Regions from separate parts of the Streptomonospora sediminis genome, predicted to be linked through region 1. Evidence: predicted binding sites of a transcription regulator. Region 1 holds the regulator's gene; each other region holds the start of a gene.
What was found. Region 1 encodes LexA, which represses DNA repair genes until DNA is damaged. Its sites were predicted from a motif close to TCGAACANNTGTTCGA; they were not measured.

Region 1 (4,263 bases):
AGGGGCGCCGGCAGGACCGGAGGGCCCCGGGGGACCGGGCCGACCGCCTTCCGCCCAGGGGCACGGGCAGTACGGGCCGCAGGGACCCCCGCCCGGGCACCACGCGCCGGCGCCGCCCGAGGCGCCGCCGATCCAGTCGGCTCCGGCACAGAGCCGCGGCTGCGCCATGGCCGCGGTCGCCGCCCTTGCCGCAGTGGTACTGGTGCTGGCCGGAGCAGGGGTGTGGGCGATCGTCACGCTGGGCTCGGCGGTCGGCGGCGCCTACGAATCCGCGCCCGACTGCTCGGTTGCCCCCGCCGACACGCTCGACAACCTGGTCCCCGCGCGCGAGACCGAGCTGGACGAGCGCATAGCGGGCTTCGACAACGAGAGCCGCGACGGCTACGAATGCCGCTGGGCCACACCTGAAACCGCGACCGAGGTGCCTGCCGTGGCCCGCCTCGTGCTCGTGCGCTACGGCGACCGCGCCGGCGCCACCGGCACCGAGGCCGCCTCCGATGCGCTCAAAGCGGCGGCCCGCGGCAAGTCCCCGCAGGAACTCTCGGGACTCGGCGACGAGGCCAAGGTCTGGAACGAGTCCCTGCAGGGATTCAGCTGGGGCTGCACCGCGGTGCGGATGTCGAACCTGTACCTGATGGCCTGCCATACCGCCGCGGTGAACTACCAGGCCAGCGAGTCCATCCCCGAGGGCGAGGCGCTCGCCAACGGGGAATCGCTGGCCCGCGCCGTGGCCACCGAGATCGAGCAGGGCGACTACTGATAGGTGCCTATCCGGCCGCAGCGGCGACCGGACGGGCACCTGGCACGGTTTCCTCCGGTGTGGCGCCGCCCGTCACACCCCGGCCGACTCCAGGAACCCGTGGACGGCAGGGGCGACCTCGGGCGAGAACCGGCGTTCGGCATCCAGCACGGCGGCGCCCGGAGCGTCGCTGTACCTGCGGAACACGTGGTCGGCACCATCGATCCGCACGCGCCGCGCCTGGGGCAGGCCCGTCATGAGGCGGTCGACGCTGCTGCGCGTGACCTGGGAGTCGGCCGAACCCCGCAGCACCAGGACAGGGGTGTCCCGGGGTACGGCGCGCGCCGAATCCACCGGGTCCGCGGCGTCGATGGTGCGCAGGAACGGTGCGGTCTGCGGGCCGAGGATTTCGCTGATGCCCTGCGGCAGGTCCGACTGCTGCAGGTCGCCGCCGTCGCGGACGAGGGAGATGGCGTAGCGGATGTCCGACAGCGTCTGGGTGGCCTGGGCGAAGTCCATGGAACCGGCGGCCTCGCTCTGGCGGACCTGCTCGGTGAGCTGCCGGTCGAGGACGTCGAGGTAGCGTTCGCCGGGCGGCGCGGCCAGGATCAGCGCCTGCGGCCCGGGCCCGCTGACGGTCTCGTGCGCGCGCAGGGCGAACAGTGCCCCCTCGCTGTGGCCAAGCACCATCAGCCGCGACGGATCGACCTCGGGCCGGCCGGCCAAGTGCTCGTAGGCGTCGGCGACCTCCTGCTCGAACACGCCGTAGCCGATGGGGGTGTCCTCGCCGTGTGAGGCCATGCCGGTGTCGCCGCTGCCGAGCTTGTCGTAGCGCAGCGAGGCGACCCCTGCATCGGCGAGCACGCGCGCGAAGTTCCTGTTGGTACCCGCGTCGGGGCGTCCCGGGGCGTTGCCGTTGCGGTCGGTGGGACCGCTGCCGGAGATGATCAGTGCCGCGGGCAGGCCGTCGCCATCGCCGGCGCCGGGTGGCAGCGCCAGCGTGCCGTGGAGGGTGTCGGGACCGCTGGTGAAGGTGATGTCGTGTTCGCGCGGGCTGATGCCGGGAGGTTTCGCGGTCGGCTGCTGTTCGCCGGTGGCGCAGCCGGCGACGAGCAGCGGCGCCAAGAGCGCGGCCAGGATCCGGGGCATGCGTGCGGTGGAGCGGACGGGCATGCACCTACCGTATTGCCCGCCGTGCCCGCAACCGGCCGCGGTGCGGGCGCGGGCCGGGATAACCGTTGGGTTCCGAAAAGGCGACGAGTCCGTGATCTACACCGAAGATCACGGACTCGTGCCAAAGCGAGTCAGACTCGTTATTCCGGGCCCGGTTTGGGTCTTTAGACCCGGCGGAGTACTGCCACGACCTTGCCGAGAATGGTGGCCTCGTCGCCGATGATGGGCTCGTATTCGGCGTTGCGGGGCAGCAGCCACACGTGGTCGGCATCGCGCTTGAACGACTTCACCGTGGCCTCGTCGTCGAGCAGCGCGGCGACGATATCGCCGTTGTTGGCCTCGGGCTGCTGGCGGACAACGACCAGGTCACCGTCGGTGATGGCGGCATCGACCATGGAGTCGCCGACGACGTTGAGCATGAACAGGCGCCCCTCGCCCACGAGCTGCTTGGGCAGCGTGAGGACGTCCTCGATGGATTCCTCAGCGAGGATCGGGCCGCCCGCGGCGATGCGCCCGACCACCGGAACGTCGGTGGCGCGCGAGCCGTCGGACTCGGGTTCGTCTTCTTCGAGGCGGTCCCAGGAGCGCACCGGCGGCTGGCCCGGAATGCGAATTTCGACCGCTCGTGGGCGGTTCTGGTCGCGGTAGAGATAGCCCTTGCGTTGCAACACCTTCAACTGGTGCGCCACACTGGACGGACTCGATAGCCCCACCGCGTCGCCGATCTCCCGGATGGACGGTGGATATCCGCGCTGCCGCACATAGCGGTGGATGCAGCTCAGTACGCTCTGCTGGCGTGCAGTGAGCTTCGGTGCGTTCGCGGCGCCGTCAGCGGAATCCTGCGGATCGGCGGGTGGCGCGGCAGTGGACCGGAGTGCGGTGACGGACCCCCCGCCCGCGTGAGGTTCCTGGGTTCCGTGGTTCTCCTCCGGCACGGCCGGCCTCCTCGGCGGTCGGTTGTTCTCTGGGTGCGGCAATCGGTGCGGGCGTCAGGCGGATCCCCCGAAAACGCGGGAGACGGCTAGTCGATCTGTGCAGCAGCGGTAGCGAGCGGCAGGCCACCTGGAGTGGCACCGCCGATACCGCGGCGAAACATGTCCAACGGTAGTCCGTGCAACCGGCAATATCAAACAAACGTTCGAGATGGTGCTGAAAAATTCGCTCGAATGCGGTAAGAATCGAACGTTAGTTCTAACGAACTGGCGTACGAAGGTGAGGGCAGTGTGGTCATGACTGTGTCTGCGGCTGAATCCGCCTCTGCATTCGACCCCCCCGTACCCTGGGCCGATACGCCCAGTGACAGCTCATCGGGCCGGGCCGGCAGGCGGCCGAGACTGACATCCGTGCCGACCGGCCAACCGGTGCAATCCCCGACCGAATCCCCGTCCGAAACTCCCGGCAGCACGGGCGGCTTAGACGTCGCCGCTTTAGGTACGGCCGCCCGCGACGGCGCGCTGTTCGACTGGGCGCAGCAGGTCCCGGAGTGGCGCGGCGCGGCCGCCGCCCGCGTACCGGCCCCGCGGCGCCCGCAAGCACAGCCGCTGCAACCCGCGCGGCCGGTACGGCCCGCGGACCCCGCACAGCCCGCGCAACCCGGTCGGCCCGCCGATCCCGTCCCCCAGCAGCGGCCGCGAGCCGCCGCCCGCCCTTATACCGCCGCACCGCCGCTCAGCCCCGCAGCGCGCGAGCTGTGGTACGTCCGGCTCACCCGGCGCGGCCGCGTCGTGGCGGTCTCGGCCGCCTCGGTGCTCGCCACCGCCGCACTCGCCGGATTGTTCATCGCGGTGGCCACCGCCGGCGCTTCCGCTTCTGGAGCAGCCGCCGAATCCGCCCTCAGCGGATCGGGGCCCGCCACGGTCGTGGTCCGCGACGGCGACACCCTCTGGTCGATCGCCGAACGAGTGCGGCCCGGCCACGACCCGCGCAGCACCGTCCACGAGATCGTGCGCGAGAACGAGCTGCGCCGGTCCGAACTCGAACCCGGCCAGGAACTCGTGATGCCCGACTTCTAGCGCAGAGGTGGCCGCCCGGGCGGCCACCGCCGGCGGCTCACTGCTCGGTGGCGGGCCAGTTCCCCGGCGGGTCGGCGACCACGGTCGCCGCCGACAGGTCGACGTCCTCGGGCGCAGGCACCGCGGTGCCGGGCTGGGCAACTGCGGCGGCGCCCCACGCCACAGCGTGGCGCAGCCGCTCGGCGGGAGGGCCCTCGGCCGACAGGTAACCCGCGAGCGCGCAGTCGCCCGCACCCACGGTGCTGCGCGGCACGGCCACCGGGCTCCGCGCCCACCAAGTGCGCCCGTCCTCGACCAGTACGGCGCCGCAGGGCCCGAGGGTGACCAGCACCGTGCGGT
Region 2 (4,263 bases), on a different contig from region 1:
GCATCGAGGAGTCGATCCTGCCCACCGCCCGCGAACTGGGCATCGGCGTGACCGCCTACGGGGTGCTCTCCCGCGGCCTGCTCTCGGGCCACTGGAACAGCGACCGCACGACCGCGCCGGGCGACTTCCGCGCCTTCAGCCCCCGCTTCCAAGGCGAAAACCTGCAGCACAACCTCGCCCTGGCCGAGGCGCTGGGCGCCGTCGCCCACGCCAAGGGCATGACCACCGCCCAGGCGGCCATCGCGTGGGTGGCAGCGCGCGGCGAGGACATCGTGCCGCTGGTGGGCGCGCGCCGGCGCGACCGGCTGGCCGAGGCGCTGGGCGCCGCCCAGGTCGGACTCGGCCCGGCCGAGATCGCCGAGATCGAGCAGGCGGTGCCGGCCGGTGCGGCCGCGGGCGAGCGCTACCCCGAGCCGCTGATGGGCTCGCTGGCCAGCGAAAGCTGACCGGCGCCGCCCCGGGGCGCGGTCGGCGGGCGCGGCCCGGGGCCGGGCCCTACCCGGTGGGCTGGTGCCCGTCGCCGCCGTGGTGGCCGTGCGGGTCGTCCTCGCGGGCCGGCGCGATCCACAGCGCCTCGGCGGCCAGCAGGCCCAGCGCCTGCTCGCGCTGGGCCCCGGGCGCGCCGATGCGCACGATCAGCGGCCCGCCGAAGGGCCGGCGCTCCACCAGTTCGATGGGCATCCCGATCCCGATCTCCTGCTCGGCGAGGTGGCACAGCAGATCGGGGTCGGAGTCGTTGACCCGCACGATCACCCCGGTCGTACCGGCCTCGGCCGCCGACAGCAGTTGGGTCGTGCGTTCGGGGACGCGGCCCTCGCGGGAGGGGATGGGGTCGCCGTGCGGGTCGACGGCGGGATCGCCCAGGTGCTCGGCGATGCGGTCGACGAACCGGTCGGAGACCACGTGTTCGAGGATCTCGGCCTCGTCGTGGACCTCGTCCCAGGAGTAGCCCAGCGCCTCGACCAGGTAGGTCTCCAGCAGCCGGTGGCGGCGCAGCACCGCCAGCGCGGCCTTGTCGCCGGTTTCGGTCAGGTGGACGGCGCCGTAGCGGCGGTGGGACACCAGCCCCAGCTCACCGAGCTTGCGCAGCATCCCCGACACCGAGGAGTTGGACACCGACAGCCGCTCGGCCATCGCCGAGATGGTCACCGGACCGGAACCGCGTTCCTGCAGGTCGTATATGACTTTGACGTAGTCCTCGACCGAGGTGGACGGCCGCTCGGATGCGTTCCCCATGATCGCCACGGTATCGCGCCCGCGCCCCGCGGCGCGGCCCCAACGAACCAACACCGCACCCGCGCGCCACCCGTGCGCATGAGCGGTGCCGCGCCGCGGGGCGCGGCCTGGGCCACGTGCCCGCCGCCGCACCGGAGTGGAACCCCCGCCGCCGCGCCCTCTGCGGCACCGGACGGCAACCGCGGCGAATGTTTTACCAGGTCACGGTTTTATCCATGATCATCCGTGCGGTAGCATTCCACGTAAGTCGTACAAGTGTTCGACCTGTTCGGCAAAAGTTTCGGATTTCGGCCTGTCTTCCCCGGGCGTGCGCCAAACCGCGCCGCCCTGGCCGCAGCAACGGGGGGAAACCATGGCCACACCGCACCTCGCCGCAGCGGCGCACCGGAAAGGCCGCCGCTGATGGCCGACGCCTTCGTCCACCTCGATACCGCCTCGGCGGCGTCGATGCGCCACGGCACCGCGCCACCGCACGAACTGGTGGAGCGCGCCGCCGAACTGGGCATGGACATGCTCGCGCTGACCGACCGCGACGGCCTCTACGGCGCCGTCAAACACGTGCGCGCCTGCACGGCGGCCGGAATCGCCCCCGTCCTGGGCGCCAACCTTGCCGTGGCCGCCCCCCAAGGCGGCCGGATCACGGTCCTGGCCCGCGGCCGGACCGGCTGGGCATCGCTGTGCCGGCTGGTCAGTGCCGCCCACGCCGAAGGGGCGCGCGGGGTGCCCGCCGTCTCCCGCAGGGCACTGGCCGCCCACGCCGACGGGCTGGTCGTCCTCGCCGGGCCCGAATCCGACGTCGGCCTGGCCGCGGCCCAGCACCACCTCCAGCGCGCCCGCCGGTGCCTGGACCGCTGGCGCGAGATCGCCGAAACCGCCGTCGAACTGGTCGACCACTACGGGCCCGGCCAGCACCGCCGGGCCACCGCGATGCTGCGGCTGGCCGAGGAGACCCGCACCCTGGCGGTGCTGGGCAACGCCGTACGCTACCCCCGCCGCTCCGGCGCCGAGGTCGCCCGCGTCCTGGACGAAGCCCGCCGCTGGCTGCCCGGCGGCGGCGACGCGCCGCCCGAACACGGCGGCGGCCAGGCCTACCTGAAAAGCACCGCCGAAATGGCCGAAGTCGCCGAACGGATCTGCGGCCCCGACCGCACCGCCGTGCGCCGGCTGCTGGCCCGCACCCGCGCCCTTGCCGCCTCCTGCCGCCTGGACCCCGGCACCGACCTGGGCATGGACCGCCCCCACCTGCCCGAAATCCCCGCCGCCCGCGACCGGCTGTGGCTGACCTGCCGCGAAGGCATGGCCCGGCGCGGCCTGGACAACGACGAGCGCGCCCGCTCCCGCCTGGCCCGCGAACTCGAAACCATCGAACGCAAAGGGTTCTCCGCCTACTTCCTGACCGTCGCCGACATCGCCCACCGCATCCGCGAACAGGGCATCCGCTGCTCCATCCGCGGTTCGGGCGCCGGCAGCCTGGTCAACCACCTCATCGGCATCTCCGCCGTGGACCCCCTGGCCCACGGGCTGCTGATGGAACGCTTCCTCACCGACAGCCGCACCGGACTGCCCGACATCGACCTGGACGTGGAATCGGCCCGCCGCCTGGACGCCTACCAGGTGATCCTTGAGGCCTACCCCGACGCCGCCTGCGTATCGATGATGGAGACCTACCGCGCCCGCAGCGCCATCCGCGACGTCGGCTCGGTCATGGGCATCCCGCCCCAGGAGATCGACGTGCTGGCCAAGGCCTTCCCCCACATCCGCGCCCGCCAGATCCGCTCGGCAAGCACCGACCTGCCCGAACTGCGCTCCGGCGGCCTGGCCGACTACCCGGTGCAGACCCTGTTCAGGCTGGCCGAACGCCTGGACGGGCTGCCCCGCCACATCGCGCTGCACCCCTGCGGCATCGTCGTCTCCGACGCCTCCCTGCGCGACCGCGCACCGCTGGAACCCAGCCGCATCGGCTACGACATGGTCCAGTACGACAAGGACGACGTCGAAGAAATGGGCCTGATCAAACTCGACGTCATCGGGGTGCGCATGCAGTCGGCCATGACCCACGCGCTGAGCGAGGCCGAACGCACCGAAAACACCCGCATCGACCTCGACGCGCTACCCGCCGACGACCCCGCCACCTACGCGATGGCCGCCTCCTCGGCCACCCTGGGCTGCTTCCAGATCGAATCGCCCGGCCAGCGCGAACTCCTCAGCCGGCTGCGCCCGGCCGGCATGGACGACCTCATCGCCGACATCTCCCTGTTCCGGCCCGGCCCGGTCAACAGCGACATGATCACCCCCTTCATCGCCGTCCGCAACGGCGAACGCACCCCCCGCGCCCCCACCCCGGTCCTGACCGAAATGCTCGCCGACACCGGCGGAGTGGTCATCTTCCACGAACAGGTCGACGAAGTACTGCACGCCATGACCGGCTGCGGCCTCGACCAGGCCGAGGCGATGCGCCGCCGCCTGGGCACCGACGCCGGCAAAGAACAGGTCCGCGAACGCTTCACGGCCATGGCCGGCGAGTGCGGCCACAGCGAGCAGGTCATCGAGGAGGTCTGGCAGATCCTCTCGGCCTTCGGCGCGTTCGGGTTCTGCAAGGCCCACGCCGCAGCGTTCGCGCTGCCCACCTACCAGTCGGCCTGGCTCAAACGCCACCACCCGGCGGCCTTCTACGCCGGCGTCCTCACCCACGACCCGGGCATGTACCCGCGCCGCGCCATCATCGACGACGCCCGCCGTTTCGGCGTGCCGGTCCTGGGCCCCGACATCAACCGCTCCGGCCGCCACTGGCAGGTCGAACCCGCACCGCAGGGCAGGCTGGGCATCCGCGCCGCGCTCGCCGACGTCAAAGGCATCACCGACGCCGAAGTGGAGGCGCTGGTGGCCGGACGCCCCTACTCCTCGCTGAACGACGTCGCCAACCGCGCCCGCCCCTCCCGCGGCGTACTGGAAGGACTGGTGCAGGTGGGCGCCTTCGACGCCCTCTACAACATCACCTCCGAAACCGGCGGCGCGGGCACCGGCGGC
Region 3 (4,263 bases), on a different contig from region 1:
CCGTAGGGTGAGCAAGGGGACCCCTCATCGACACGTGGGGCTGGGAGGAGTGAACGTGCACAGGCTTGGGCTGAGCACCCGGGTCGATCACCACAGCGTGATCGTGAGCATCGAGGGCGACCTCGACATCGCGACCGCCGACGACCTCCACGAGCATGTCCTATCCGCCATCGACAAGCACGGGCCGTGGTTGATCCTCGACCTGACGGGGCTGGAGTTCATGGACTCCAGCGGCCTGAACGTCGTCATCAGCGCTTACCGTGCCGTCAAGGAGCACGGTGGCAGCCTTGCGCTGGCCGCACCGAACGAGCGGGTGACCAAGGTCGTCCGCCTTGTCGGACTGCACCGGCAGGTTCCGGTCCACAACTCCGTTTCGGCGGCGGTCAACGCCATGGAACTGCTCGAAAGCAAGCAGCAGGCGGGCTGATCCAGCCCGGCCCATGGCCGACCGCGCTGCGGTGTGCTGCGGCGCCCCGGTCATCCGGGGCGGCCGCGGTGCCCCGCGATCCGATACCCGTCCTGCGCCTGACTCGGAGCCTTTGGCGTGGACCTGTCGTGGAACCACAATGTCCACTACCACGAGCACCTACTGCGGCATGTGCCCGGCCACTGCGTGCGCGCCCTCGACATCGGCTGCGGCGCCGGGCGCTTCGCCCGCCGCCTCGCCGGGGTCTCGGCCCGGGTCGAGGCGATCGACCCCGACCCCGCCATGATCGGGCAGGCCCGCCGGCGCACCCCGCGGCGGCTTGGCATCCGTTACGCCCGCACGGCGTTGGCCGACTACGGGATCGCGCCGGGCACCTACGATTTCATCTCCGCGATCGCCTGCCTGCACCACATGGATTTCGCCGAGTCGGCGCGCGCCCTGGCCCGCGGCCTTGCTCCCGGCGGTGTGCTCGCGGTTCTCGGCCTCTACCGCGAGCAGACCGCAGCCGACCACGCCACCAGCGCTGCCGCCTTGGTACCGCAGTGGGCGATCGGCGCGGGGTTGTATGCCGCCCGCGCCGTCACCGGGATCAGCGATCCCTCGCCTGCGCGGCAGCCGGGCATGCCGGTGCGCGAACCCGCGATGGGCCTGCGCGAGGTCCGCGCTTCCGCTGAGCAGGAGCTGCCCGGAGCCCGCGTGCGGCGCCTGCTTTTCTGGCGGTTCTCGCTGGTTTACGTGCGCCCCGTCACGGTCTGAGGCCGGGCGCGGGTTCGGGCGCATGGGTAATGTCGGTGCCATGCCCACACCCGAATTCATCCTGCGCCTGCGCAAGCACGTGGGCCACGACCTGATCTGGCTGACCGGTGTGACGGGCGTGGTCATCGCGGAATCGGGTGAGGTGCTGCTGCACCGCCGCGCTGACGACGGTTCTTGGAGCACCCCCGGCGGCATCCTGGAGCCCGGCGAGCAGCCTGCCGCCGCGCTGGTGCGCGAGGTCGCCGAGGAGACCGGTGTCGATGTGGTGCCCGAACGGGTCGCCAGTGTTGTCACCGAGCCGCCGTTCACCTACGAGAACGGCGACCGGGTGCAGTTCCTCGACATCACGTTCCGCTGCCGCCCGGTGGGCGGACACGCCCGGCCCGACTACGAGGAGTCGCTGGAAGTCGGCTGGTTCGCCCCCGACCGCCTGCCGCCGATGAACGAGCGGATCATGCGCCGCATCGGCCACGCCCGCCAAGAGGGTGCCGCTTTTTACGAGGAGCCCTAAGCCCTGGTCGATCGGGGCTGCCCGCATGCCGCGGGCGGCCGGGGCGGGCGGCCGACCCTGCGGAAATGCCCAAAAAATCAAAGCTGAGATGGGCATTCCTGCAGATCGTCAACGGAAAACCGACATAACGGGCGCACGGGCGGCGGGCGGGCCGGACGCGGGTGGCGGGATCAGGCCCACAGGCGGCGCATGGTCCAGTGGCCGGTGGAGTTGTCGCAGGTGATATCGGCGATGCTGAGGTCGCCGTCCTGGGATTCGGCGGCAACGCGGACCAGCCGCACATCGGTGGCCGTGGCCTGCCCGCCGCGGGGCGCGGGATCGTCGCCCGGGCTGGCCCAGGAACCGATGATGCGCCGTATGCGGTAGGTGCGGTCGCGCCAGGCAAAAAATGCCGGGTGGCCGCCGGTGGTCGATCTGACGTCGATCCGTTCGTTGTAGAGACTCACCCGGCCACTGTATCGAACAAGTGTTCGAGTTCGCATGGGGTGTGGAAAACCCGTGTCGCCCGCATCCGGCGACCCGGCCATCCACCGGCCAGGACGTGACCAGCGCGCACACGGTCCGCCTGGGCCGCGCGGTCCCCGGTTCGGAACCGCCGCCGCGGCGCCGGCGGCACGTGCCGCCGACAGGACCGCCGCCGAGTACCGGCGAGTGCCGGGGAATGCCGGCGAACACTGCCAGTGCGTCCGGCTAGGCGTATCCGGCATGCCTGCGCACGCGACCGGCCGGTATCCGCGGGCGCGCGGCCCGCGGCGGACGCACCGCACACCCTACGGGTAGCGTCGGCTCCGCCGCCGGTGCGTGCACCGCTGTGCCCCGGTTCGGTGCGTGCCGAAACCCTGGTGACCTGCGAGTGTTCCGCCGCACCCCGCCGCCCGGATGTTCCGGCGGCGACGGCCGTTCGGCGTGTCGCGCGATGGTGCCCGCGGGGCCGCAGTCGCCGCGGAGCCCGATCCGGCACCGAGCGGCCGGCCGGTCCGTATACCTATGCTGGAAGCGGCTGTTACAAAGCCGCAGACCGGAAGACGGGACGACGCATGCAGAAGACGGACGGCCGACAGGACTCGGCCACCGCGCCCGACCGCAGGCTCGCGGTTCCCGACCGGCTGCTCTCGGCCGCCACCCGGCTCTTCGCCGAACAGGGCTTTGAACGGACCTCCGTGCAGGAGCTGGTTGCGGCCGCCGGGGTCACCAAGGGGGCGATGTACCACTACTTCGCCTCAAAGGACGATCTGCTGTTCGCGGTCTACCAACGCGTGCTGTCGATGCAGATGGACCGGTTGAACGGGTTCGCCGACGCTGAAGGGCCCGTGCAAGAGCGGCTGCGGCAGGCGGCGGTCGACGTCGTGCACACCACTGTGGAAAACCTCGACGACACCCGGATCTTCTTCCGGTCCCTGCACATGCTTTCGGCCGACCGCCGGGCCGCCGTGCGCAAGGAGCGCCGCAAGTACCACGAGCGTTTCCGCGGGCTGATCGAAGAGGGCCGGAGCGAGGGCGTGTTCCGCACCGACGTGCCCGCCGACCTCGCCGTCACCCAGTTCTTCGGCGCCGTGCACCATCTCAGCACCTGGTACCACGCCGAGGGCGAACTCAGCGGTGCCGACGTGGGCGCCTACTTCGCCGACCTGTTCCTTGCGGGCCTGCGCCCCGATGCCCGGCCCCGGCCGCAGAGCCCGTAGCCCGGTGGCGGAGCAAAGGTCACAGGAACACCTGCCCGGGCCGCGTGCGGTCGCGGATCGCGGCCATGCGCCTGGTATTCGAGGGGCGGCTGGACAGCAGGTTGTACAGGAACAGGAACGGCCCGCGGTCGGTGCGCGCCCGCTCGGCCATCTCGCTCATGTTCACCTGCGGATAGAGGTGCCCGCCGCCGGCCAGCAGGCGGACGGCGTGCACGCCTTCGGGGCAGTGCGCGTGTGCATGGTTGTCGGCGGTGTACTCCATCGCCCGGGATAGCGAGGCGCCGAGCACGGGCACCAGCCGGCCCGCCGCCGTTCCGGCGCGCAGCAGGTAGGACGTGTGGCCGGCTGCAATGTGGCCCAGCTGGTGGGCGACCAGGAAGCGCAGCGCCGCGGGATCGCGCAGGCTGCCGCCGAATTCGAACAGGTCGCTGGAGATGACGATGTAGCTGCGGGTTCCGTGCCCGGACGCCCAGGCCCGCAGGCGGCCGGTGCTGGGGCACACGTAGGCGTCCGGTGCGCTGCTCAGCCCCATTTGCGCGCTCATGCGGCGGATGGCGTGTTCGGCCTCGGGGAACTGGGTCGGGGAGATGCGGACCGACTGCGCCCGCTGTTCGGCGAGGAGCAGGCCGCGCCTGACCCAGCAGCCGCCCGGGAGCCCGGCGAGCACGAGCGCGGCCACCCACCACGCCATGCCCTCGGCCGTCAACAGGGTGTGCACGGCCAGCGCGAGCACGCAGGCGGTCACCGCGAACGCGGCCGCAGTGAGCGGCCACTCCCATGGGTTCCGCGCGACCGATAGGGGCTCGGTCAGCACCGTGCCGTCGGTTTCCGGACCGGTTCCCGCGGCGCCCGGCGCCCGGCGCAGCGGTGCGCGCCCGGGGCCCGCC

Region 2: the regulator LexA is predicted to act here: its motif matches at 1,484-1,499, upstream of ACYVD5_RS13525 (DNA polymerase III subunit alpha).
Region 3: the regulator LexA is predicted to act here: its motif matches at 2,153-2,168, upstream of ACYVD5_RS02035 (DUF6504 family protein).

Annotation. Positions count from the first base shown of each region.
Region 1 is NZ_BAAGYZ010000089.1:10,393-14,655, reverse strand. It holds gene ACYVD5_RS17690 (hypothetical protein) at 167-760, shown strand; gene ACYVD5_RS17685 (alpha/beta hydrolase) at 833-1,912, opposite strand; gene lexA (transcriptional repressor LexA) at 2,077-2,847, opposite strand; gene ACYVD5_RS17675 (LysM peptidoglycan-binding domain-containing protein) at 3,256-3,924, shown strand; gene ACYVD5_RS17670 (1-phosphofructokinase family hexose kinase) at 3,962-4,263, opposite strand, start outside.
Region 2 is NZ_BAAGYZ010000067.1:74,343-78,605, forward strand. It holds gene ACYVD5_RS13515 (aldo/keto reductase) at 1-446, shown strand, start outside; gene ACYVD5_RS13520 (metal-dependent transcriptional regulator) at 496-1,236, opposite strand; gene ACYVD5_RS13525 (DNA polymerase III subunit alpha) at 1,639-4,263, shown strand, end outside.
Region 3 is NZ_BAAGYZ010000005.1:316,301-320,563, reverse strand. It holds gene ACYVD5_RS02050 (STAS domain-containing protein) at 56-427, shown strand; gene ACYVD5_RS02045 (class I SAM-dependent methyltransferase) at 545-1,183, shown strand; gene ACYVD5_RS02040 (NUDIX hydrolase) at 1,224-1,694, shown strand; gene ACYVD5_RS02035 (DUF6504 family protein) at 1,865-2,140, opposite strand; gene ACYVD5_RS02030 (TetR/AcrR family transcriptional regulator) at 2,732-3,376, shown strand; gene ACYVD5_RS02025 (M48 family metallopeptidase) at 3,396-4,263, opposite strand, start outside.